2 regions of the Streptomyces sp. NBC_00683 genome follow, and region 1 is predicted to be linked to the other one. Evidence: riboswitches for the same ligand, from Rfam matches in the RefSeq annotation. Region 1 holds a riboswitch; the other holds the start of a gene.
What was found. Region 1 has a riboswitch for glycine ahead of gcvP (aminomethyl-transferring glycine dehydrogenase). Riboswitches for the same ligand answer to the same signal wherever they lie in the genome.
Positions count from the first base shown of each region.

Region 2: linked by a shared signal. The riboswitch ahead of gcvT (glycine cleavage system aminomethyltransferase GcvT) and the one ahead of gcvP (aminomethyl-transferring glycine dehydrogenase) in region 1 are both predicted to bind glycine.

Region 1 is NZ_CP109013.1:7,257,873-7,262,152, forward strand. It holds gene OG257_RS32325 (MerR family transcriptional regulator) at 1-11, shown strand, start outside; gene OG257_RS32330 (DNA polymerase IV) at 87-1,541, shown strand; gene OG257_RS32335 (PRC-barrel domain-containing protein) at 1,463-1,834, opposite strand; glycine riboswitch at 1,968-2,063, shown strand; gene gcvP (aminomethyl-transferring glycine dehydrogenase) at 2,255-4,280, shown strand, end outside.
Region 2 is NZ_CP109013.1:2,766,684-2,770,963, reverse strand. It holds gene gcvT (glycine cleavage system aminomethyltransferase GcvT) at 1-854, opposite strand, end outside; glycine riboswitch at 1,012-1,109, opposite strand; gene OG257_RS12055 (AAA family ATPase) at 1,297-1,971, shown strand; gene OG257_RS12050 (enhanced serine sensitivity protein SseB) at 2,113-2,880, shown strand; gene OG257_RS12045 (enhanced serine sensitivity protein SseB C-terminal domain-containing protein) at 3,027-3,818, shown strand; gene OG257_RS12040 (ABC transporter substrate-binding protein) at 4,005-4,280, shown strand, end outside.

The DNA of each region.
Region 1 (4,280 bases):
GCGCGGGCTGAGCCACCGGGCCTGCTCCGCGCCGCACGGGCGCGGAGCAGGCCCGTTGTCAGTGGCATAGGGCAGCATCGGTTGATGTGAGATCCGCTCCCACCATCCTGCATCTGGACATGGATGCCTTCTACGCCTCTGCCGAGCAGGCGGCGAAGCCCAGCCTGCGCGGCAAACCGGTGGTGGTGGGCGGACTGGGGATGCGCGGGGTGGTGGCCACCGCGTCGTACGAGGCCCGGCGCCTCGGTGTGCATTCGGCGATGCCCATGGGGCAGGCGAGACGGCTGGCACCCAACGCCGCCTATCTGGTGCCGCGATTCGCCCTCTACCGGACGGTGAGCGACCAGGTGATGGAGCTCCTGGGGCGGCTGTCGCCGCTCGTCGAGCCGCTCAGCCTGGACGAGGCCTTCGTCGACCTGGAAGCCGGTGGGGTCGCCGATGACGCGGCATCGGCCCGTGCGATCGGTGAGCAGCTGCGCACGGTCATCAGAGGCGTCACGGGACTCAGCGGTTCGGTCGGTCTGGCCGGCTCCAAGATGCTGGCCAAGATCGCCTCGGAGGAGGCGAAGCCGGACGGTCTCCTGCTCATCGAGCCGGGTACGGAGCGCGAACTGCTCGCACCCATGTCCGTGCGGATCCTGCCGGGCGTCGGGCCCGCCACCGGGGACCATCTGCGGCGTGCGGGGATGACGGTGGTCCAGGACCTGGCCGAGGCGGGGGAGGCCGAGCTCGTCCGCCTGCTGGGCAAGGCGCACGGCGTCGCGCTGCACCGCATGGCACTCGGGCACGACGACCGGCCCGTCGTCGCGGAACGGGACGCGAAGTCCGTATCGGTCGAGGACACCTTCGACGTGGACCTGCACGACCGGGTCCGGGTCAGGACGGAGGTGGAGAGGCTGGCCGGGCGGTGCGTGGAGCGCCTGCGGGGCGCGGGGAGGTCGGGGCGGACCGTCGTGCTCAAGGTGCGCCGGTACGACTTCTCCACGCTCACCCGCTCCGAGACCCTGCGCGGCCCCACCGACGACCCCACGGTCGTCAGGGAAGCCGCGGCGCGGTTGCTGGAGGCCGTTGACACCACCGGGGGCGTACGGCTCCTCGGAGTGGGCGTCACGGGGCTCGCCGACTTCACCCAGGAGGATCTCTTCGCGCAGGCCGCCGACGCACTGCAGGCGGTGTCGGACGAGTCGGAGGACGGGGCGGACGGTGCCCCCGACGAGCCGGTCACGGCGGAGGAGGCGGCCGAGGAGCAGGCGGACCGGCTCGCAGGCCGGAGGTGGCCCGCAGGCCACGACGTACGGCACGACGTCCACGGCCACGGCTGGGTGCAGGGCAGCGGTGTCGGCCGTGTCACGGTCCGGTTCGAGGAACCGGGGGAGCGGCCGGGCCGGGTGCGCACGTTCCGTGTCGACGATCCGCAGCTCCAGCCGGCCGACCCGCTTCCCCTGGTGCGGGACCCCGTGGACTACTCCTCGTGGCCGGCCAGCCTGCCGAAGTCCCTGTCGGGCCCCGTACCGCCCGGCGAGGCGGAGTCCAGCCCGTAGTGACGGTAGAGCTGCAGCTCCTGCTCGGGGGAGAGATGCCGGCCTACACCGAAATCGGGGGCGTCCTTGATCAGGGCGCGGTCGAAGGGGATCACCAGGGTGCCGTCGACGAATTCGCTCGGTTCCAGCGGGACGAAGGCGTCCCGGGTGAAGAGCCCGGTGCGCACGGCCGCCCACTCGGGTACACCGGTGGCATCGTCGAGATAGACCTCGTCCACCGTTCCGATCTTGGAGCCTTGGCGGTCGTAGGCCTTGCGGCCGATCAGGCTGCGCGGATCGATGTCGGTCTGCACGGTGCCTCCCACTGGTCGCACTGCGGTCAGGGTGGTCGCAACTGCTCCACAGGCTCTACGAAAGGCCAGAACCGGGCCTTCGGCCACTCGAGACGGCCCGCGCCGGCCCGCTGGTAGGCTGGAACACGGCTGCTGACCCTGTGCGGGAGAGTCCTCCGGAGAAATCCGGAGGCGCCGAAGGAGCAACTCCTCCCCGGAATCTCTCAGGCCCCCGTACCGCACGGACGAGGTCACTCTGGAAAGCAGGACGGGATCCGTACGGCACGTGCCGTGGCGGGCCCCATCCTCACCGACGGTGAAAGCCGGTAGGCCTCAGGGCGTGCCGGTGAAGCTCTCAGGTCGAGATGACAGATGGGGAGGCCGTTCGGGCAGCCACGCCGTGGTGCCCCTCGCAGGTCGTGAGACCAGGAGGCCTCCATCATGACCCCCCGTCGCACTCCGCTCTCCCAGCTGGAGCAGGGCATTCCCTTCGAGCAGCGCCACATCGGGCCCGATGCCGAGGCCCAGGCCAAGATGCTCGCCCAGGTCGGATACGGCTCCCTCGACGAGCTCACCGACGCTGCCGTGCCCGACGTGATCAAGAGCGCCGAGGCGCTGGACCTTCCGGCTGCCCGTACCGAGGCCGAGGTCCTGGCCGAGCTGCGACGCCTCGCCGACCGCAATCAGGTGCTCGCACCGATGATCGGGCTCGGCTACTACGGCACGTTCACCCCGCCGGTGATCCTGCGCAACGTCATGGAGAACCCCGCCTGGTACACGGCGTACACGCCCTACCAGCCCGAGATCTCCCAGGGGCGGCTCGAGGCCCTGCTGAACTTCCAGACGATGGTGGCCGACCTGACCGGTCTGCCCACCTCCGGCGCCTCCCTCCTCGACGAGGGCACGGCGGCCGCCGAGGCCATGGCGCTCGCACGGCGCGTCGGCAAGGTCAGGAACGGCGTCTTCCTGGTCGACGCCGACACCCTGCCGCAGACCGTCGCCGTGATCCGGACCCGCGCCGAGCCGACCGGCGTCGAGGTGGTCGTCGCCGACCTCACCGACGGAATTCCGGCCGACGTCGCCGAGCGCGGCGTCTTCGGCGTCCTGCTGCAGTACCCGGGCGCCTCCGGAGCGGTCCGTGACATCAAGCCCGTCATCGACCGCGCGCACGAGCTCGGTGCGATCGTCACCGTCGCAGCCGATCTGCTGGCCCTGACCCTGCTCACCTCGCCCGGCGAGCTGGGCGCGGACGTGGCCGTCGGAACCACGCAGCGCTTCGGTGTCCCGATGGGCTTCGGCGGACCGCACGCCGGCTTCATGGCCGTCCGCGAGAAGTTCGCGCGCAGCCTGCCCGGCCGTCTCGTGGGCGTCTCCGTCGACGCCGACGGCAACAAGGCGTACCGCCTCGCACTCCAGACCCGCGAGCAGCACATCCGCCGGGAGAAGGCCACCAGCAACATCTGTACCGCGCAGGTACTGCTCGCCGTCATGGCGGGGATGTACGCCGTCTACCACGGCCCCGACGGTCTGCGCACGATCGCGCGGCGCACCCACAGGTACGCCACGATCCTGGCCGACGGCCTGCGCGCCGCCGGTATCGACGTGGTGCACGGCGCGTACTTCGACACGCTCACGGTGAGCGTTCCCGGCGGGGCTGCCGGTGTGGTCGCCGGTGCTCGCGAGCGCGGAGTGAACCTGCGGCTCGTCGACGCCGACCACGTCTCCATCGCCTGCGACGAGACCACCACCCGTGCGCAGATCGCGGCCGTCTGGGCCGCTTTCGGAGCGGGCGGTGACATCGAGGCCCTCGACGACGCCGCCGCCGACGCGCTACCCGACAACCTGCTGCGCACCGACACCGTCCTCGCGCACCCGGTCTTCCACCAGCACCGTTCCGAGACGGCGATGCTGCGCTACCTGCGCAAGCTCGCCGACCGCGACTACGCGCTGGACCGCGGCATGATCCCGCTCGGCTCCTGCACCATGAAGCTCAACGCCACGGCCGAGATGGAGTCGATCACCTGGCCCGAATTCGGTGCGCTGCACCCCTTCGCGCCGGCCGAGCAGGCACAGGGCTTCCTCACCCTCATCCGCGAGCTGGAGGAGCGCCTCGCCGAGGTCACCGGCTACGACGCCGTCTCCATCCAGCCCAACGCCGGCTCCCAGGGTGAGTTCGCCGGCCTTCTGGCCGTGCGCGCCTACCACCGGGCCAACGGCGACGAGGGGCGTACCGTCTGCCTCATCCCGTCCTCCGCACACGGCACCAACGCCGCGAGCGCCGTGATGGCGGGCATGAAGGTCGTCGTCGTGAAGACCGCCGACGACGGCGAGGTCGACATCGACGACCTCCGCGCCAAGATCGAGAAGCACCGTGACGAACTCGCGGTCCTCATGATCACCTACCCGTCCACGCACGGTGTCTTCGAGGAGCACGTCGCCGCGATCTGCGGCGAGGTGCACGACGCGG
Region 2 (4,280 bases), 4.5 Mb from region 1:
GCGGCGGCCAGCAGCGCCTCGCGGCCGACGAAGTCGCCCTCCTTCTCGAACTTCACGACCCGGCCAAGACCCGCGTCGAACGGGGTCAGCGCGGTGGTCAGCTCGTGCCCGTACAGCGGCATGCCCGCCTCCAGGCGCAGCGTGTCGCGGCAGGAGAGGCCGCACGGGATCAGGCCGTGCGGGGCGCCCGCCTCGGTGAGCGCCTTCCACAGCTGCTCGGCGTGCTCGGGGGCGACGAAGAGCTCGAAGCCGTCCTCGCCGGTGTAGCCGGTACGGGCGATGAGCGCGGGAACACCGGCGACGGTGCCGGGCAGGCCCGCGTAGTACTTCAGCCCGTCCAGGTCGGCGTCCGTGACCGACTTCAGGATGGCGGGGGACTCGGGGCCCTGGACGGCGAGCAGCGCGTAGGCGTCGCGGTCGTCGCGCACCTCGGTGTCGAAGCCCCCGGCGCGCCCGGCGAGCGTGTCGAGCACGAGCTGTGCGTTGCCCGCGTTGGCGACGACCATGTACTCGGGGGCCTCGTTCTCGCCCAGGCGGTAGACGATCAGGTCGTCCAGGATCCCGCCGTCCTCGGCGACGATCATCGTGTAGCGGGCCCGGCCCACGCCGACGGTGGCGATGTTGCCCACCAGCGCGAAGTTCAGGAAGGCCGCGGCCTGCGGTCCGGTGACGGTGATCTCGCCCATGTGCGACAGGTCGAAGAGCCCGGCCCGGGTGCGTACGGCGTTGTGCTCGTCGCGCTCACTGGCGTACCGCAGGGGCATGTCCCAGCCGGCGAAATCGGTCATGGTCGCGCCCAGGGAGCGATGCAGCGCATCGAGGGCGGTGAGACGGGAGGCGGGGGCAGTGCTCATGGGCATGGCTCCAGGGCATGACGACAGAGGACGTTCCCTCCCCATCTGTCATCGGAACCTGAGAGGTTCGCCGAGAGCCCCTGAAAGGGTCAGCCCCTACGGGGGTCGGCTTGCACCTTGGGTGGAGCCGCGCGAGCGGCCCGCTTTTCAGATCTGCCTCATCCACGCGGTACGGGGCCTGAGAGATTCAAGGGAGGAACTTGCTCCTTCGGCGCCCGGCGCACACAGTGACCGGGACTCTCCCGCGCGGATTCAAACGGCCGGTATGCAGTTGGCGGGGTCATCATCGCACGCATTGCGCCAGAGTGGGGCGACCGGATCCGCGCAGGCACCCGGGGCCGTCCGGGCGCCGACACGTGCGGCCGGAACCGGTTGTGCCGCATTACCTTTTCTTTACACTTCTTGGGCAGGTCAGGTGTGGTGACTCGGCAGGGGGAGGGCGATGACGTTGCAGCCGTACGCGACGACCGCAGGGGCGGCACGCGGTGCTGTGCCCGCGCAGCAGGGTGCCCGCGCCCGGGGGCTCCTGGGCACGCACGCTCCGGTGGTGCGTGATCTGCGGGGCAGGAAGGGGCTCGGCCCGCGCAGCCTGGACTTCGTCGCCGGCGATGTGGTGGTGGTCTCCGGACTGCCCGGCAGCGGGAAGTCGACGCTGATCCGGCGCGCGGTGCGGGAGCACGCCATCGACTCCCAGGACACCAGGGACCGCTGGGCGGGCTCCCTGCCCGCCTTACTCCCGTACGCCCTCTACCGGCCGCTGGTCCGCGCCGCGCACTACCTCGGGCTGTGGCGGGCGCTCCGCTCGGGCGGATCCGTCGTCGTGCACGACTGCGGGACCCAGGCCTGGGTGCGGCGCTGGCTGGCCCGCGAGGCCGGGCGCCGGGGCCGCACGCTGCACCTCGTCCTGCTCGACGTCACCCCTCATGTGGCCAGGGCGGGCCAGCGGGAGCGCGGAAGGGGCGTATCCGGATACGCCTTCGCCCGGCACCGCGGTGCGGTCGGACGGCTGCTGCGCGACACGGAGAGCGGACTGCTGCCGCCCGGTTGTGCGTCCGCGGTGCTGCTCGACCGGGAGGCCGCAACGGCGATCGAACGGATTTCGTTCGCAAACGCATAGACCGGTGAGCGCCGTCCGGCCGTCCGGAATCTGGACGGTCCGGCGGCCCGGCCTGCGCTGTTTCCTGTGTCACTGCCGTCCGGGCGCGGCTCGGACTAAGGTTTCTGCCGCACAGCATGGCGAGAAAGGGACACAGACACCGTGGACATTCCGGCCCAGGCCCCCGTCCATCCGCAGCACGGATGGCCGGCCAACGAGCTCGAGGAAGTGCTCAGCGCCTCCCTCGGCGTGCCCGGAGCCGGCGGCCGCCTGGTCGAGGTGCTCGGCCGCAGCCGCGTCTGGGTGCCCCTGCCGAACGGCGGCGGGCCCGACAGCCCCGACCTCGACCTGCCCACGGTCGACATCGACGGTGCCGCGTACGTACCGGTGTTCAGCTCCGAGGCCCAGTTCCTGCACTGCGTCGGCGCCCATTTCTCGTTCACCGTCGCGCCCGCCCGCGAATTCGCCCGCGGGCTGCCCCCGCAGCTGGGCATCGCCGTCAATCCCGGCGGGGCGGTCGGTGTGCCGCTGCCGCCGCCGGCCGTCGCCGAGCTCTGCCGGGCCGGGCGCACCGCGCTGGACGGGCCCTCCGGCGGGCGGGTCCGGCTCTACGAGCCGGACTGGAAGGAGGACCCCGTCGACTTCCTCGCCGCGGTGGCCGGCGAATTCCAGGACATCGGTGTCGTGAGCACCGCACGCAGGGCGCTGGCCAGCATCGAGGGCGGCGACCCCGTCCTCTTCGTCGGCGTCGAGTTCGCCACCTGGGACGGTGCCGGACAGAGCGCCCCGATGGACGCGCTGGGCCGTGCGCTCGGCCGGGTCCAGCTGCCGTGGCCGGTCAATCTGGTCCTGCTCGACGTGGCCCAGGACCCCGTGGGGGACTGGATGCTGGAGAAGGTGAGGCCGTTCTACCGGCGCGAGGGGTACTGAGTCCGCTTCGCCCGTGGCGTCAAGCCGGTGTCAGGGGCGACGCATAAGCTGGTTTGATGGCGAGGCCGCACCCGTCGTGCCCGGGTGCGGGGCAACAGCACCGCGGCACGACGGGGCAGCGGAACGAACGAGGGGCGGGACCCAGGGTGAGTGCGTCAGGCACCGCGGAGGCCGGGCAGGTCGAGCACATGCTGCGGCAAGTGGCCCCCGGGCGCCTCGACGCCTACGAGGCGCTGCTGCAGGCCCTGACCGACGGCCAGGTCTGGATGCTGCTCTGGCACGGCACCGCGGGCTCGCCCGATGCCCAGTACGGCAACATGGAGATCGACGGCATGGGCTACGCCCCGTGCGTGACCTCCGCCCAGGAACTCTCGGCCAGCGGCTGGAACAGGTCCCACGAGCTGGTCACCGGCCGCGAGATCGCCCGGTCCCTCTTCCCCGACCGCTGGGGCATCTGGCTCAACCCGCACGCCCCCGGCGGCGGCGTCGGCATCCCCTGGCTGGACCTGCGCCGCATCGCGACAGGCCTCGACCGGATGCCCGCCGGTCCGCTGCAGCTCTCCGACCCCGCCATCGAGATCCCGCAGTTCTACGCCCTTCTGTCGCACAACGCCCACCGCACCCCCGCCGTCCGCGCGCTGCGCCGCGCCTGGGTGCAGCCCGCGCTGGGCGCCCCGTATCTCGCGATCGGGCTCGATCTCTACGACACGGGCCGGCCCTCCGTCGACGCGGTCCGCGCGATGATGCAGCAGTCGATCGGCGTGGTCCCCGACGGACTGCCCGTCTCGACGGTGTCCATGTCCGACGAGTACGACCCCGTCGCCATGTGGCTGCGCGCCAACTCCCGTCCGTTCTACGACCGCGAGGCGCACGCCCCGGCGGGCCCGCCGCCCGCTGCCGCGCCGGGGTACGGCTACCCGCCCTCGCACCTCCGCTGAACCCGCCCCGATTGCGAACGGGTTAACAAGCGCGGGCAGGATGTCCCGTATCTGGTCGGTTTGTTGAGTGTCCGGGTCTCAGGTAGGTATCACCGCTATGCGGACTGTTCTCCGGGCTGCTTCGCGAATGTAGTGTTCGGGCGAATCAATACCTCTCCACACACTGCTGACCTGGGGTGGACCCACATGCGAATATTCAAGTCCCGAACTGTTCGGGTGATCACGGCGGCTGTCGCCGTCGGCCTGATCGCCACGGGCTGCTCCAGTGAGCGGGACAACGATGCCAAGGACGGAGCGAAGGACACCTTCGTCTTCGCAGGTGCGGGCGACCCCGGGTCCCTGGACCCGGCGCTGGCCAGCGACGGTGAGACCTTCCGGGTCACGCGTCAGGCCTTCGAAGCCCTGCTCGAGCACGAGCCCGGCGGTTCCAAGCTCGTCGGCGGACTCGCCGAGAAGTGGGAG